Regions from separate parts of the Chromobacterium subtsugae genome, predicted to be linked through region 2. Evidence: riboswitches for the same ligand, from Rfam matches in the RefSeq annotation. Region 2 holds a riboswitch; the other holds the start of a gene.
The links. A riboswitch is a leader RNA that binds a small molecule or an ion and turns the genes downstream of it on or off. The one in region 2 is predicted to bind glycine.

Region 1 (8,569 bases), 1.0 Mb from region 2:
GTGACGAACGGGGTGTAGCGGCCATGGGCCTGATAGAAGGCATCGTTGCCATCATAGCGCTCATTCGCCAGCCAAAGCGGTTTGCCATCGGCGCCGGCCGCGGCGCTTTGCCGGATGAATGCCGCCAGTTTCGCGTACTGGCCGGGCGTGAGCAGGATTTTCCGGGTATCGGCGTCCTCTGCCGGCTTGGGCAGATATTCGACGTGCAGCACGCTGGCGTCCGAGGCCAGCGCGGCGATGGCATTGCCGGCAGTCAGGTCGGCCCAGCTGCGGGTGCGCAGGAAAAAGGTGCGGCTGCCCCAGCCGATGGCGAGGTACGGCTGCGCGGCGGACAGCTCGGGCCGCTGAGTTTGGCGCGGAGAGAATAGCGCGTTCCAGTCTTGTTGCGGCGTCTGGACCGGCAGCGCCAGGCTGGTATGCACGCCATTGCTGTCCTGCAGATACACGGCGATGCCGTCTGCCGGCGCTTGCCAGCCCTTGTTGACTGGCAGCAAGCCGGCCAGCAGGGCTGCCAGCAGGTAGAGGGCGGGCAGGGCCAATAGTCCGGCCAGCGCGCGGATGGCGAGGCGGCGGAGGGGCATGGTTGGGCGGATTGGGGATGGGCGCATGTGGGAGGCGGGGTCTGGGCCGGCGAGTCAGCAAAGGGGCTGATCATGGCATCCCGGCGGGGTGGCTTCAAGCATGAGGCGCGCCGATCAAGCGAAACGCCCCGCGGCAGCGGGGCGTCGGCGGTTCAGTGGTGATCGTGCCGGTAGGCGAATACCGGCAGCTGCCATTCGCGCCACAGCGCGGTCAGGCGCAAGGCCAGGCCGAAGGCGAAGCTGGCGGCGATATTGTAGTCGTGCGGCAGGTTCAGCTGGTTGAGGCCCATGTAGAGCACGGCCACCAGCAGCGACACGCTGGCGTACAGCTCGCGGCGAAACACGATGGGCACGCGGTTGCACAGCACGTCGCGCAGGATGCCGCCGGCGATGCCGGTGATCATGCCGGCCATCGCCACTATCACCGGATGGTAGTGCATGCCCAGCGCCACGTCGCAGCCGATGATGGTGAAGGCCACCAGGCCCAGCGCGTCCAGCACCAGAAACAGGCGGTTCAGATGGCGCATGAAGCGCGCGGCCAGCACCGCGGCGATGCCGCCGGCCACCACCAGCAGCACGTATTCCGGGTGCTGGGTCCAGCCTATCGGGTAGCGGCCCAGCACGATGTCGCGCACGGTGCCGCCGCCCAGGGCCGTGAGGAAGGCGATGACGCTTACGCCAAAAATGTCCATGTGGCGGCGGCCGGCCGCCAGCGCGCCGGTCATCGCCTCGGCGGTGATGGCGATCAGGTAGATCAGGGTCAGCATGATGGTGTCTTGCGAGGTTGCGGCAATAACGCCGGACGAGCCGGCTGCGGAAGAACAGGGAATGATGTGCGGGCGGGCCATCGGCAAACGCCGGGCGCGCCGCGGAATGGCGAGCGGGACAAGGCAGACTCCTGGGTGGATTCCGGGCTACGGAACAGCCTCTCCCCTTGTCCTTTTACCTGAGAGTTGCATGGCTTGCGGCCACTTGCCCCTTCGGTGGGCTGCTCGGGGCAGCCTCTCTCCAATCGGCTTGAATCAATGAAACACTGCGGTACGGCTTGCCTGAGCGATTATGGGAGCTTGCGTCTTCGGCGGGGGCATGGCCCCTCTCTCCCGCAGAGAGACGCAATATTAGCTTTTGCTATTGGAATAGTCAATGTCAGAACCGGGGCGCTTTCGCGCCCCGGTTGCCGGATCAGGCCTTGCCTGGGCGCTTGGCCGGCGTGGCTGTCTTGGCGGTTTTGGCCGGCGCGGCGGCGGGGGCTTGGCCGTTGGCTTTGGCGGGAGATTTGCGCGCGCGCGCGGCGGCGGGTTTTGCCTCGGCCTGGGCGGGTTTGGCGGCCGGGGCGGCTTCCGCGGCGGATTTTGCCGCGGGTTTGCGCGCGGGCGCCGGTTTGGGCTGCAACGCGACGGCGCTGGCTTTCTCGGCCTTGATTTCCGCCGGCGCGGCTGCCGTTTCCAGTTGGGGCAGAATGGACGGCGCAGTCGGATGGCCAGGGGCGGCGGGCATGTCCAATTGCAGCGTCCTGGCCACTTCGTCCAGCCGCGCCTGGTGCTCGGCCGGGATCGGGCCGTTGAGCGTCAGCAGGTCGCGCGCCAGCGTCCAGGCTTGGCGGCGGCGATGCGCGTCGGGCAGCAGCGCCGCCAGGCCGTTCAGCGCGCGCGGCGCGTCCAGCCGCACCAGCGCCACCTGGTGGCGGACGATGTCCTTCAACTGCATCAGCGTCAGCGGGTATTCGTGCCTGACGTCGCGCATCACGCGGCGGATGGCGTTGAACGGCCGCTCATCCACCACGCCCATGCCGATGCTGACATAGAGCAACAGCCGCACAAAGCCGTCGGCCAGCGTGCCTTGCTCGAAGCTGGGGGCCAGCGCCTCGCGCTTCAGGCGCGCCAGTTCGCGGCTTTCCCAGGCAAGCGCATGCCGGCGCGGCTCGCTTGCCGGCTGCACGCCGACCAGCGTCGCCAGCTGCGGCGATTCGTAGATGGCGCGGAACAGCTGTTCCTGGGCGGCGTCGCGCAGGTCGCGGTAATGATCCAGCGATTGGCCGATGAAGCCGGACAGCTGTTCCTGCCATTGCCACAGCGGATTGTCCAGGGGCGCCGGGCGGCGCTGTTCGCGCACCTGGGCGGCGAGGCCGGGCAGCCACCACAGCCAGGGGTTTTTCGGCGAGATCAGCGTGCGTTCCAGGCGGGCGGGGTGCAACTCGCGCAGCAGGCGGGCGCCGGCTTCGTTGCCGGCGGCGCGCAGCAGCGGCGAGGCGAAGCGGTCATACAGGCCCTGGTTGATTTCCGATACCCGCTTCACCACTTCGAAGGCGTGCTCGTCGTCGCGGCCGTCGTCCAGCGCCAGGATGTCCGATACGTCGCGCGCTTCGAAGCGGATGATGTAGCGGCCTTCGATGTATTCCTGTCCCGGCGCGTCGGGCGCGATGTCTTCGATGACGGCTTCGTACAGGCCCGGCGCCAGCACGTCTATCAGGTCCAGCGCGCTGGCGAATTCGCTGTGCTCCTTGTTGGCGACGCCGGCGGAGACGAAGATGCCGAGGTGGCCCACCTTGTTGTGCAGGCAGTAGACGATTGTCTGTTCGTTGTTGCGGATGTCTTCCACGTTGTCGTAGAGGTCGGCCACCCAGTTCAGCGCCTGCTGCGGCGGCGTGATGTTGTCGCCCCAGGAGGCGAACACCACGATGGGAGAGCGGATGTTGCGCATGTCCACCCGCAGCTTGCCGTCATGGCTGGCGATTTTGCCGTGCACCAGATCGTTGCCGACGAACAGCTTCTGGGTGATCCATTCCATTTCCGCCTTGTTCAGCAGGTAATGGCCGCCCCACCAGCGCTCGAAATCCAGGTAGCGCTGCGGTTCGGTGTCCACTTTGGAATAGAGGTTGTAGGACTTCTTCCATAAGGTATTGGCTGGGTCCAGCTTCTCGAAGTTGCTGACCAGATGCGCGCCGTCGAAGCGGCCGTTGCCGAGGTCGCCGGCCAGCGATGCGGTCCAGGTGCCGCCGTTCAGCCCGCCGGCGTAGCGCATCGGGTTCTTGCCGCGCACGCCGGCCCAGTAGGATAAGGGCGATCCGGCCAGCAGGATGGGGCCGACCAGGTCCGGCGCCACCGACGCCAGCATGGCCAGCGCCCAGCCGCCCTGGCAGTTGCCGATGACGAAGGGCTTGCCGTCGCTATTGGGGTGCAGCTCGTTGACGCGCTTGAGGAAGACGCCTTCGGCCTTGCTGACGCTTTCTATGGTTTGTCCGGGCACCGGCTGCGGGAAGAACATCACGAAGTAGCAGGGGTGGCCCTGTTGCAGGGCGATGCCGATTTCGCTGTCCATCTTGAAGCCGCCTATGCCCGGGCCATGGCCGGCGCGCGGGTCTATCACCACGAAGGGGCGCTTGGCGGCGTCGGTGGGCGGACAGCTGGGCGGCGGCTCGATGGCGGCCAGCGCGTAATTGGCCGGGTCGGGCAATTCGCGCCCGTCCAGGATGATGCGGTAATCGAACACCAGCACCGGCGGCTTGCCGCTTTCGCAATGCTCCAGATAGGTGGCGCCGCGCCGGTACAGCGTGTCCCAGTACAGGACGCCGCGCTGGCAGGCATCGAGCCAGTAATCAAACAGCGGTTGTGCGAACGGGAGTGTCCCGCCTTGAACTGCAGTAGCTGACCACATTGCAACCCCTTGCTTTGGAAAAGATGGAGACGGACGCGGCGGCCCATGACTGAGCCATGGACGCCACTGTACTCGCTTGTTGCTGCAATGCAATAAAAGCGGATGGCGGGGGCGGACACTTGTGGCGCGCAGCCATCATTCTGTTGCAGTGCAATAGCGGTTAGGAGTGTCCGCGCCGGCCATCGGTTCCAGGCGTTTTTCCATCACCACGCTGCGGTAGGGCTTGTCCGGCCATTGCAACGGCGCTTCCATGCGGTAGCCGCGCCTGAGATAACGGCTGACCAGGTGGTGGGCTTCCACGGCGGTATCCAGCCGGATGGCGCGATAGCCCTGCGCTTGCGCCCAGGCTTCGGCGGCGGCGATCAGCCGCTCGCCCAGGCCCAGTCCTTGGCAGTCCGGCGCCACCGCCAGCTGCACCAGCACCGCGCCATCCGGCTGGCGAAACTGCGGGCAGGACGAAGCCGGCAGCGGATGATGCACCGTGACGGTGCCTATCAGCTCGTCGCGGTGCCAGGCCAGCAGGCAGTGGCCGCCGGCGATGCGGCGGCGGGTCACCTCGGCGCTCTGGCTCACCGCGGTATAGGGCAGTCCCATCGCGCCCAACTGCGCGTAGGCGCGGTGCAGCAGGGCGGTGAGGGCGTCGATGGAGTCGGTTTCGGTCAGTGGACGGATGGTGAACATGGCGGAGCGGAATGGAATGAACACCATTCTGCCAAAGCAATAGTCATGCCGGGCGAATGTCGCTGCGCCCCCAGTCGCCCGCCATCTCGTCGCTGATCAGCTCCTGGGCGATGAAGTCGAGAAAGGCGCGCACCGCCGGCGACAGGCCGCGGCGGGTGGGAAAGGCGGCGTGCAGGATGCCCCAGGGAAAGTCGTATTGCGGCAGGATGTGCCTGAGCCTGCCGTCCGCCAGCGCCTGGTGGCAGACGTTGGCCGGCAGCGCGGCGACGCCGACGCCGGCGATGGCGGCCTCCAGCAGGACTATCATGTCGTCGGTCATCAGCCGGGGCGTATCCAGGTGGATGGTGTAGCTCTGGCCGATGTTGTCCAGCAGCGTCCATTGGCCGCGTCCGTCGGGCCGGCTCATGCTCAGCGCCGGCAGCGCCGCCAGCCGCTCCGGCGCCTGCGGCTCCCCATGCTGGCGGATGAAGTCCGGGCTGGCCACCAGGATGAAGCGGCTCTTGCCCAGCCGGCGCACCACCAGGCTGGCGCTGTCGTCTATCACGTTGCGCACCCGCAGCGCGACATCCACGCTTTCTTCTATTAGGTCTACCCGACGGTTGGTGGAGTCCAGCGCCACCCGCACCTGCGGATGCAGCGCCAGAAAGCGCGGCAGCACCGCGCTGAGCATGGTTTTGGCCAGCAGCTCCGGGCAGCTTACCCGTATCAGCCCGCGCGGCTCGGCGCTGCTTTGCAGGATGGCCTCATGGGCGGCTTCGGCCTCGGCCAGCATGGCCTGGCAGTGCTGATAGTACTGGCTGCCGATCTCGGTCAGCGCCAGCCGGCGGGTGGTGCGCTGCAGCAGGCGCGCGCCCAGGCGCTGTTCCAGTTCGGCCACCCGGCGCGACAGCCGCGACTTGGGGATGCCCAGCGCGCGGCCGGCGGCCATGAAGCCGCCGTGCTCCACCACCTTGGCGAAGTACATGAGGTCGTTCAGATCATGCATGGGATTGTCTCATTGGTGGAACAATGTTTCCAATTTTAGCAGTCTAGTGCGGATTGTTGCGCATGCCTATCATGCACTCATTCCCACCCGACACGGAAAGACCTCCAAATGAAACTGCTCCATCTCGATTCCAGCATCCTGGCCGACAACTCCGTCACCCGCGAACTGTCCGCGGTGGTGGCCAACACCCTGCGCCAGCGCCATGACAAGGTGGAAACCACCTACCGCGACCTGGCGGCCAACCCGATCGCCCACCTGTCCGGTGAAATCGTCGGCGCCCGCTTCACCGCCGAAGCTGATTGGACCGAGCTGCAGCGCAGCGAAGCGGCGCTGACCGACCAGCTGATTGAAGAATTCTTCGCCGCCGACGTGCTGGTGATCGGCGCGCCGATGTACAACTTCTCTATCCCGACGCAGTTGAAGAGCTGGATCGACCGCGTAGCCGCGGCCGGCCGCACCTTCAAGTACACCGAAAACGGCCCGGTCGGCCTGGTGCCGAACAAGAAAGTGGTAGTGGTTTCCGGCCGCGGCGGCGTGCACAGCGGCGAGCAAGGCAGCCTGATGGATTTCCAGGAAGACTTCCTGGTGAAGGTGCTGGGCTTCCTGGGTGTGACCGACGTGGAAATCGTCCGCGCCGAAGCGATCGGCATGGGCCCGGACAAGCGCGCCACCTCCATCCACCTGGCCAAGGAAGCCATCGCCAAGCTGGCGCTGTGATTCCCGCCCAGCTCGGATGAATGAAAAGCCCGGCGCGCTGCCGGGCTTTTTCGCGGCCATCCGGCGTTGGCTATTCCAGCGGCTGTTTGAACAGTTGCTCGACGGCGGCGGGACTCAGGTGGCGGCGCATGATCGCGCGCATCGAGCCGTCGCGCAGCATGCGGCGCACTTCCTCGCTCCACAGCTCGGCGGCACCCTGGCTGAAGCGGGCCTTGCTCAGCGCGATGCCGCCGGCGATGATCTCGCTGTCCGGGAAGAAGTCATGCACCGTCACCTGCTGCTGGGCCTGATGGTTTTGCAGCCACGGGTCGTAGCTGACGGTGTGGCCGAAGGCCGCGGAAACGACGCCGTTGCATACCATTTTGTACAGGTCGTCCTCGTTCTCCGCGACGACCACTTTGTGCTGCAGCGTCAGCTCGTCCAGCATTTTCTGCTGCGCCGGACTGTGCCGGTAGCCGCGCACCATGCCCCAGCGCAGGTCGGGCAGCTTCAGCAGCTCGGCCAGGGAGTTGGCCTGCACGCCGCGGTGCAGCAGCACCATGTTCTTGCTGTGGTGGTAGGGGAGCAGCCATAGATAGCGCTGGCGCTCCGGGGTGATCAGCGTGGACGTGCCGATATCGGCCTGGCCGATTTCCAGCAGCTTGAGCACGCGCAGCCTGGGGTAGTCGGTTTCGCTCTGGATCGGGCAGTTCAGCCGCCTGGCCAGCTCATGGATGATTTCGGGGTCGTAGCCCTTGCCCTGGCGGTAGGCGATGCCGAAGTCGTAATAGGCGATGGCGAGCGCGCCTTGCGGGCAGGCCGGGTTGGGCGCCGCCCGCGCGGCCGCCAGGCAAAGCGCCAATAGGCAGGCTGCCAACCATTTCATCTGCGCACTCCGCAATCGATGGCCGCTGGGGCCGCTGCATTCAGTCTAGCGGCAACTGCATCATTTGCTTGGCGGCGCCGTCGCTGATGTAGCGCCGCAATATGCCGAGCAGGCTGCCGTCCTGGTCCATTTTCAGCAGTTCCTGATGCCAGCGCTCGGCCGCTTGCCGGCTGAAACGCACCTTGCTCAGCGCCATGCCGCTGGCGATGGGCGTGCTGGCCGGGAACAGGTCCAGCACGGCGATGCGCTTGGCGAGCAGCGGGTCGCGCAGCCAGCGGCCATAGCTGCCCGGCAGGGCGAAGGCCGCGGTCACGATTCCGTCGTTCAGCATCCGGTACAGATCGTCTTCGTCGTCGGCCACTACCAGCCGGCGCTGCGCGTCCAGCTGCCCCAGGAATTGGTCCTGCTCCGGACTGTGGCGATAGCCGCGCACCATGCCCCAGCGCAGAGCCGGATCGTTCAGCAGGTCGGGCAGCGTGCGTTCCTTGAGGGAGGGGTGCAGCAGCACCATGTTCTTGGTGTGGTTGTAGGGGTAGATCCAGGCGTAAGCCAGCCGGTCCGGCGTGGCCAGGGTGGAGGTGCCGATGTCTATCTGGCCGCTGGCCAGCATTTTCAGCGCGCGCAGCCGCGGCAGCTCGGTCTCCGAGGCGATCTGGCAATGCAGCCGGCGCGCCAGTTCGCGCACCATGTCCACGTCGTAGCCCTGGCCCATGCGGTAAGCCGCGCCGAATTTGTAAAACCCGACTCGCAGCGGCCCGTTGGGACAGGCCGGATTGGGCGCGGCCTGGCAGACGGTGGCGAAGAGCAGGGCAAGCGCGAGGCAGATGTTTCGCCGCATTTGGTGTATTTCCTCCCTCTCGTGGATTCATCTCATGTTCCGTCGGCGCGGAAGCCGTTTCCACCCCTTGGCGGCGCGCGCGTTTGTTGCGCCGCGCGGCACGCTGCGTCAGGGAACGGGCGAACGCAGCAGGTAGTCCGCGGTTTCCTCGCTGAGGAAGCGGCGGAAGATGTCGCGCAAGGTCCCGTCGCGGGACATCTTTTTCAACTCCGCATGCCATAGTTCGGCCGAAGCTTCCGGGAAGCGCT
Region 2 (8,569 bases):
AAGTACTTGGCGCGGGTCTTCATCACGTCCAGCGTCTGCGGCAGCACGCGGCTGTCGACGAAGAAGCGCGTGGACTTGGATTTGGACACGCGGCCGGCCATCGCCATCGCCTCGGCGGCGGCGGTGGCTTCGTCCAGCAGCGAGGCGTTGGCCATTTCCAGGCCGGTCAGGTCGATCACCATCTGCTGGAAGTTCAGCAGCGCCTCCAGCCGGCCCTGGGCGATCTCGGCCTGGTACGGGGTATAGGCGGTGTACCAGCCCGGGTTTTCCAGCACGTTGCGCAGGATCACGGACGGCGTCTTCACCGGGTAGTAACCGAGGCCGATGAAGGATTTGTTGACCACGTTCTTGGCGGCCACCGCTTTCAGGGCGGCCAGAGCCTCGGCTTCCGGCTGCGGCGCCGGCAGATCCAGCGCGCGGTTCAGGCGGATGTCGGCCGGCAGGGTTTCGCCGACCAGCGCGTCGATGGAGGCCGCGCCGATGGCGGCCAGCATCTCGGCGCGCTCGTCGTCGGACGGGCCGATGTGGCGGGCGATGAATTCGTTGCGATTGAAGAGTGCGGAGAGCGACATGTTCAGGACCTTCCATTGCTGCCGCGAAGCCCGCCATCGCCGGCGGGCGGAGAGAGCGCGTGGCTCATCGTCCGCCGGCCGGTGCGCGGCGGCTGGCTTCGCGGCCAAAAAAAACGCCCTGCGTCTGGCGACTGCAGGGCGGGTTCAGCTATCAGGCGCCGATTTCCTTGGCGTAGGCGGCGGCGTCCATCAGGCCATCCAGATCGGCGGCGTTGGCCGGCTTGATCTTGAAGAACCAGCCATCGCCGTAGGGCTCGCTGTTGGCCAGTTCCGGCTCGCCTTCCAGCTCTTCGTTCACCGCCAGGATTTCGCCGGCGATCGGACAGTAGACGTCGGAAGCGGCCTTCACCGACTCCACCACGCCGGCCTGCTCGTCGCGGGCCAGGGTCGCGCCCACTTTAGGCAGTTCGACGAACACGATGTCGCCCAGCAATTCCTGCGCGTGCGCGGTGATGCCCACAGTCACGGAACCGTCGGCTTCCAGACGCAGCCACTCGTGGCTTTCCACATATTTCAGTTCGGCGGGGATATTGCTCATCTTGAAGTTCTCCAGCTTAAGATCAGATCAATGGCGGCGGCAGTTCCAACACTGCAGCCAGATTATTCGAATACTTTCTTGCCGTTGCGCACGAAGGGCATCTTCACCACGCGCACATCGGTCAGCGCGCCGCGCAGGTCCACCTGGGCCGTGGCGCCGGTGGCGGCCGGCACGCGGGCGATGGCGATGGAATGCTTCAGCGTGGGCGAGAAGGTGCCGCTGGTGATCACGCCTTCGCCGACGCCCTCCACCACTACCTTCAAGCCTTCGCGCAGCACGCCGCGGCCTTCCAGCACCAGGCCCACCTGCTTCATCTTCACGCCGGCGGCCTTCTGCGCCTCCAGCGCCTCGCGGCCGTTGAACTTGCGTTCGGCCGGCTCCCAGGCGATGGTCCAGCCCATGCCCGCCTCCAGCGGCGACACGGTTTCGTCCATGTCGTGGCCGTACAGGTTCATGCCGGCTTCCAGGCGCAGCGTGTCGCGGGCGCCCAGGCCGATGGGGGCGACGCCGGCGGCTTGCAATTGATGGAAGAAGGCGATGGCCTGATCGGCAGGCACCATGATTTCCAGGCCGTCTTCGCCGGTATAGCCGGTGCGGGCGTAGAACCACTCGTCCTGCGGCAGGCCCTGGAACACTTTCAGCGCGCGGATGGCATCGGCCAGCTCCGGCTTGATCGAGCAGACTTTTTCAATGGCCTGCGGGCCTTGCACCGCCAGCATCGCCAGGTCGCGGCGCACCTTCAGCGCCACGTCGAAGCCGGCCTTCTGGCTTTCCATCCAGGCCAGGTCTTTTTCGGTGGTGCCGGCATTGACCACCATGCGGTAGCCATAGGAAGTGAGATAGACGATCAGATCGTCGACGACGGTGCCTTCGGCGGTGAGCATGCCGGAATACAGCGCCTTGCCCTCGAAACCGAGCTTGGCGACATCGTTGGCGATCAGTTTTTGCAGCCAGGATTTGGCGTCGGCGCCGGTGATGTCGATCACCGTCATGTGGGAAACGTCGAACATGCCGGCGTCCGAGCGGACGATCTCGTGCTCTTTCAGCTGGGAGCCGTAGTGGATGGGCATTTCCCAACCGGCGAAATCAACCATTTTCGCGCCGGCGGCGACGTGGGCGTCAAACAGCGGGGTACGTTTCGGGGCCGTCATGCGCGGTTCCTTCGAGAAAAGTGTGGATAGCCTGTGTCAACCACACCCCTCTGTCCCTGCACCTGAGATTTTCCGGCTGGATCAGCCGTTAGCCCCTTCGGTGGACGCCACGCAGGCGCCGCTCTCCAGATTGCGCAAGCCGGCAGCCGCCGACCCCGTGATACAGTCCTTTTGCCTGAGCGATTGCGGGTGCACTTGCGCCTTCGGCGGCGGCCGCGGGGCCGCTCTCTCCTGTATGACCCGGCGATTATGGTGGCAGTCGCGGCGGCTTGGCAAGCCGAGTTTATTTCGAAGTAAAACAGTTTATTTTTCTGTATTTATCAGAAAAATATCGCAAATTTTTTGTGTTTATTATTATTCGAATATGAAAATTTCCTGAGCCATAGCCGCCCATCCGCCGCGCGCGCCCATGAAAAAAGCGCAGCGGACGACGCTGCGCTTTCGGGCTCTGGCGGCGCTGGCTCAAGCCGCCGCGTGCCGCTCCTTCAACTGCCAGACGTAGACCGGCAGGCCCAGCATCAGCAACAGCATGCCCCACATCACGGTATCGGCGCCGGAACCGTACAATGCCCACAGCGAATAGACGAAGCCGATGCCGGCGAAGAAGCCGGGGGCGACGTAGTCCTTGGGGGCGAACGCCTTGCCGCGCATCAGCATGATGGCGATCAGCGCCATCGAGCAGAAAGCGTACGGCAGCAGCGTGGTGGCGGTGGCCAGCAGGATGATGAATTCGAAGATCTTCACGCCGCTGTCGCCGCCGGCGTATTTCATCGCCATCAGGATGGTGACCAGCGCGCTGGACAGCACCAGGCCGAAGATGGGCACGCCGGCGGCGTTGCGCTGGGCGAAGCGGCTGGGGAACAGCTTGTCCTTGGCGGCGGCGGCCGGCACATGCGCCTGCATCAGGCTCCAGCCATTGAGCGCGCCGAAGCAGGACACCACCGCGCCGAAGCCCACCGCCCAATAGCCCCAGTCGCCCCACATCAGCCGCGCGGCGTCGGCGAACGGCGCTTGCGACGCGGCCAGCGTGTCGGCCGGCATCAGCCCCATCAGCGAAATGGTGGACAAAATGTAGAGCACGGTCGCCAGCAAGGTGCCGATCACCGTCGCGCGCGGAATGGTCTTTTCCGGCTCCACGACATCGCCCGCCGGCACCGATGCCGACTCCAGGCCCAAGAAGGCCCACAGCGTCAGCGCCATGGTGGCCGACAGCGACGACAGCAGCGGCTTGCCGTGCGGATTGAACGCCAGGTTTTCCGGATGCATGTGGAAAAAGCCGATGAACGTCACCGCGGCCAGCGGCAGCAGCTTCAACAGCGTGGTGACCACCGCCACCATGCCGGAGCTGCGCGCTCCGCGGCTGTTGATCCAGGTGACGATCCAGATCAGGCTGATGGCGAAAGCGCCGGCCAGCGGCTCGTTATGGCCGAGGATGGGGAAAAACACCTGCATATAGCTGGTGGCCGCCACCGCCAGCGCGGCATTGCCGGCCCACAGCGCGATCCAGTAGCCCCAGGCGATCCAGAAACCGGCGAAATCGCCGAAGCCGGCATGAATATAGGCATACGGCCCGCCTTCGCGCGGCAGGATGGCCGACAGGCGCGCGAACACCAGCGCCAGGCAGATCGCGCCGCCGGAGGTCAGCAACCAGCCCAGCATCGAGATGCCGCCGAACGGCGCCAGCGAGGCCGGCAGCAGAAACACGCCGGAACCTATCATATTGCCCACCACCAGGGCGGTGCACATCCAGACCCCGAGCGAGCCTTTCTTTTGGATGGAACTGTTTTCGCTCAAACCTGATTCTCCGTCTAGGGCGAAAGCATCCAGCGCCGGGCGCTGGCCGGCCCGGCGTCAAACATGCGGAATAATGGGAAACAACGGCATCAGCTGGCTCGCCTCACAGGCTTCAAGATAGCCCAGCCTGGGCTTCTTGGCCGATCTCTCGGCATCGCCGCGCCGCGGGCGCCAGCCGCCGCGCCGGAAAAAAAGGGCGCATTAAAACACAGATTTGACGTAAAAACATGTCGCATTGGCGATTTTTTTACAAAAAAACCGTTACGCGACAGATGCTTATGTCAATTGAATAAGCGGACGCTTATGCATGAGGCAGGATCAGCGGGCCGCGCGGCGCGCGGCTCAGCGACCAATTGGCGATGGCCCAACGCCACAGTTCGTCCAGCCTGCCGCACTCGGCCGGCGGCGGATGGCCCAGCCAGCCCAGCGCCGCGCGCAGCTGGCGCGCGGCGTCGCCGCCGCTTATCGCCGGCGCCAGCGTCTGCTTGGACAATTTCTCGCCGGCGGCGTTGGTCAGCACCGGCAGGTGGCAATAGCCGGGCGGCGGCAGGCCCAGGCTGTCGTAAACCTGCAGCTGGCGCGGCGTCGACACCAGGAGGTCGGCGCCGCGCACGATGTCATTGACGCCCTGCTCGGCGTCGTCCACCACCACCGCCAACTGGTAGGCCCAAAAGCCGTCGGCGCGCAGCAGCACGAAATCGCCGATGTCGCCGGCCAGGTTCTGCCGGCATTCGCCCTGCAGGCGATCCATCACCGACACATCCCGGTCGGGCGCGCGCAAGCGCCAGGCCCGGCCTTCCCTGCCGCCGGGACAGCCGTTGCGGCAGGTGCCGGGATAGACATAGCCGTCCAGACCGCGCCGGGCGGCCGCGGCGATTTCCTTGCGGGTGCAGCAGCAGGCGTAGGCATGGCCGCTGGCGGCCAACTGCAGCAGGGCGGCGCGATAGCGCTCGTGGCGCCGGCTCTGGTAAACCACCTCGCCATCCCATTCGAAACCGAAGGCCTCCAGCGTGCGCAGGATGTCGTCGGCCGCGCCGGGCATTTCCCGCGGCGGGTCGAGGTCTTCCATTCTGAGCAGCCATTCGCCGCCGCGGCTGCGGGCCTCCAGATAACTGCCGACCGCGGTGCTGAGGGAGCCGGCATGCAGCAGGCCGGTGGGGCTGGGGGCGAAACGGCCCCGGTATGATGACTTGGACATCGGAATTGGAGGACTGAAATCTACAAGGGGACGAATTATCGCTAAAATACCATTATCCCGATCTACGATTCAGCCTCGATGAGGACACCAGAATGACGTACGTTGTAACCGATGCCTGTATCAAATGCAAATACACCGACTGCGTGGACGTGTGCCCGGTGGACTGCTTCCATGAAGGGCCCAACTTCCTGGCCATCGACCCGGAAGAATGCATAGACTGCTCTCTGTGCGTGGCGGAGTGCCCGATTAGCGCCATTTATGCCGAGGACGACTTGCCCAAGGGCCAGGAAAACTTCCTGGCCCTCAACGCGGAATTGGCCAAGAACTGGCCGGTGATCACCGAAAAGATCGATCCGCTGCCCGACCATGCCGACTGGGCCGAGGTGAAGGACAAGCTGCAATACCTGGAACGCTGAACGCTCCGCCTGTCACAGGAACAGATCGATGTCGCCGGTCTTGGCGCCTTCGCCCTGTTCCAGGATGCGGCCGCGGTAGGGCTGCTCGGCCTTGACCGCCACGCCGCTGCGCTTCAGCTTCTTGATCAGCACCCTGCCGGTTTCGGTGAAGAAATACACCTTGCGCGCGCACTCGCCCAGCAAGTCTTCGGCCAGCACCGGAATCTGCTCGTTGGCGAGGTAGCTGCGGATGAACTGGCTGTTGCGCTCGCCGACGTTCACCACGGTCATGCCGTCCAGCACATTGGCCGCGCCGAAGATCTTAGCCTCCAGCCGGTGCCGCATCGCCCCCAGCTTCTGCATGTCGGTGATCAGCAACTCCATCGCGTTGACGCCGAAGCGCGCCGCGGAAGCGCCGGCGCCCAGATCCAGCGAGCCTTCCGGCAGCAGGAAGTGGTTCATGCCGCAGACGCCGGCGGTGCGATCGCTCAAGCACACCGCCACGCAGGAGCCCAATAGCGTCACCAGCATCAGCCGCTGATTGGTGGCGTGGAATTCGCCGGGGAACACCTTCACCGCCATCGTCTGGAAATGCTTGTCGTAATAGCGGTTGCCATCCATCGCGCCGGGGAAGTTCATGTCATCTACCTTTCGCCATGCAGTTGCAGACACTCGACAACCCGGAACGCCAGCGAAGCCAGCGGGCAGACGTGCATCACCGCCCCCGCCTTGACCGCTTCCTTCGGCATGCCGTACACCACGCAGCTGGCCTCGTCCTGGCCGAAAGTGACGGCGCCGGCCTGGCGCATCCGCAACAGGCCGGCGGCGCCGTCCCGCCCCATCCCTGTGAGCAGCACGCCGATGGCGTTGCCGCGCAGATGCCGCGCGGCGGAATCGAACAGCGCGTCCACCGCCGGGCGATGGCGGTTGACCGGTTCGCCTTGGTCCAGCGCGATCTGATAGCCGGTCGGCCCGCCCGGCCTCACCCGCATGTGCGAGTGGCCCGGCGCGATGTAAGCCGCGCCGATTTGCGCCGGCTCGCCATCCCTGGCCTCTGTCACCCGCATCGCGCACAACCGGTCCAGGCGGGCGGCGAAGGTGAAAGTGAAATGTTCCGGCATGTGCTGGACGATCAGGATGGGCGGACAATTGGCCGGCATGCCCAGCAAAAACTCCTTGATCGCCTCGGTGCCGCCGGTCGAGGCGCCGACGAAAATCAGCGCGCGCCCGGCGTCCGGGCCAGCCAGCATGCCAACCGGAACCGGCGGGAAACGCATCGGCTGGCGCAGACGCGCGGCCGCCGCCATCCTCAGCTTGGCGCGGATTTCCTCCGCATAGTCCGGCATTCTGCGCGCGACATCCTCTGCCGGCTTGTGCACGAAATCCACCGCGCCCAGCTCCAGCGCCGCCAGCGCGGTTTCGGAGCCTGCCGCCGTCAGCGACGAGATCATCAATACCGGCGTCGGCCGCAGCCGCATCAGCCGGCGCAAGAACTCCAGCCCGTCCATGCGCGGCATTTCCACATCCAGCGTCACCACGTCCGGGCTGGTTTCCCGTATCCGCTCGCGGGCGAGGATGGGGTCGGAGGCGGTCGCCACCACCTCCATGTCCGGCGCCCCGTTGATGATGGCGGTGAGCAGGCTGCGGATCAGCGCCGAATCGTCGACCACCACCACCCTGATCTTGCTCCGGATGACCGCCATGCCCGCCTCCTAGCCGCCGTCCGGGCGCGCCAGCCGATAGGCCGTCCTGCCGCAGCCGGCGAAGGCCTCGGTCAGATGCGAGATGTTTTCCGAGTGCCCCAGGAACAGCAGGCCATCCGGCTTCAGGCACGGCGCCATCCGCGACAGGATGTCCGCCTGGGTGGCCTTGTCGAAGTAGATCAGCACATTGCGGCAGAAAATCACGTCGAAACGCCCGATATCGGGCCATGTCGACGCCGCCAGGTTGAACTGGAAAAACAGCGCGGCCTCCCGCGCCTGCCGCTTGAGCCTGGCCATGCCCTCATTGGCTCCCGCCCCTTTGTCGAAATAGCGTTTCAGCAGATGCGGCGCAAGCTGGACGACGCGCTCCAGCGGATAAACGCCGCGCGCCGCCTGCGCCAGCGCCTGGGTGTCGATATCCGACGCCAGCAGCTCGAAAGCGCCGCCGCCGGACTCGCGCCACGACTCCAGCAAGGTGATGGCTATCGAATACGGCTCCTCTCCGGTGGAGGAGGCCGCGCTCCACACCCGAAACGTCTCTCCCGCCGGCCGGCGTCGGCGGACATGCTCGCGCAGCATCTCGAAATGATGCGGCTCGCGAAAGAAGGACGTGAGGTTGGTGGTCAGCGCATTGATGAAGCCCTGCCACTCGCCCTCCTCCTGGTCTTGCTGCAGCAGGTCCAGGTATTCGCCGAAACTGCGCAGTCCGCGCGAGCGCACCCGCCTCGCCAGGCGCGCGTAGACCATGTGTTTTTTGGAGTCGTGCAGCGCGATGCCGGCCTTTTGGTAGAGCATGTCCCGCGCCCGCCGGAAATCGCTGCCGGTGAATTTCAGCTCGGTCTCGTCCATCATGCCGTCCCCGCCCGCGCCTTAGCCAGCGCGCCGCCGGGCCTGCCGCGGATGCCGCCGCTCAAAACTCCTCCCATGTCCCGTCGTCCGCGTCCCGCGGCGGACGGATAGGCTCCAGCGCCCGCGCCGGACCCCGTCCCTTGGCGGCGAATGTCCACGCCGCCGGCTGCCGGCTGGCGAGCGGCCTCGCCTGCGGCGGCTGGCCGCTTCGCCCCGATTCATCCAGCCGAAACACCGCCACCGCGCCGGACAAATAGCGCGCCTGCTCTTCCAGCGACTCCGCCGCCGCGGCCGCCTGCTCCACCAGCGCGGCGTTCTTCTGGGTGTTTTCGTCCATCTGGGTGACCGCCAGGTTGACCTGCTCGATGC

Region 1: another riboswitch for glycine. It lies ahead of U6115_RS12095 (trimeric intracellular cation channel family protein); the one in region 2 lies ahead of gcvT (glycine cleavage system aminomethyltransferase GcvT).

What each region holds. Positions count from the first base shown of each region.
Region 1 is NZ_CP142381.1:2,502,882-2,511,450, forward strand. Features, by position in the region: gene U6115_RS12090 (TIGR02117 family protein) at 1-581, opposite strand, end outside; gene U6115_RS12095 (trimeric intracellular cation channel family protein) at 734-1,348, opposite strand; glycine riboswitch at 1,506-1,603, opposite strand; glycine riboswitch at 1,608-1,694, opposite strand; gene U6115_RS12100 (DUF3141 domain-containing protein) at 1,764-4,235, opposite strand; gene U6115_RS12105 (GNAT family N-acetyltransferase) at 4,371-4,916, opposite strand; gene U6115_RS12110 (LysR substrate-binding domain-containing protein) at 4,960-5,901, opposite strand; gene U6115_RS12115 (FMN-dependent NADH-azoreductase) at 6,010-6,618, shown strand; gene U6115_RS12120 (substrate-binding periplasmic protein) at 6,689-7,483, opposite strand; gene U6115_RS12125 (substrate-binding periplasmic protein) at 7,524-8,321, opposite strand; gene U6115_RS12130 (substrate-binding periplasmic protein) at 8,430-8,569, opposite strand, start outside.
Region 2 is NZ_CP142381.1:1,473,774-1,482,342, reverse strand. Features, by position in the region: gene gcvP (aminomethyl-transferring glycine dehydrogenase) at 1-572, opposite strand, end outside; gene gcvH (glycine cleavage system protein GcvH) at 724-1,110, opposite strand; gene gcvT (glycine cleavage system aminomethyltransferase GcvT) at 1,173-2,261, opposite strand; glycine riboswitch at 2,302-2,400, opposite strand; glycine riboswitch at 2,415-2,505, opposite strand; gene U6115_RS07280 (amino acid permease) at 2,724-4,007, opposite strand; gene gluQRS (tRNA glutamyl-Q(34) synthetase GluQRS) at 4,357-5,253, opposite strand; gene fdxA (ferredoxin FdxA) at 5,346-5,669, shown strand; gene cheD (chemoreceptor glutamine deamidase CheD) at 5,682-6,287, opposite strand; gene U6115_RS07260 (protein-glutamate methylesterase/protein-glutamine glutaminase) at 6,293-7,351, opposite strand; gene U6115_RS07255 (CheR family methyltransferase) at 7,361-8,203, opposite strand; gene U6115_RS07250 (methyl-accepting chemotaxis protein) at 8,262-8,569, opposite strand, start outside.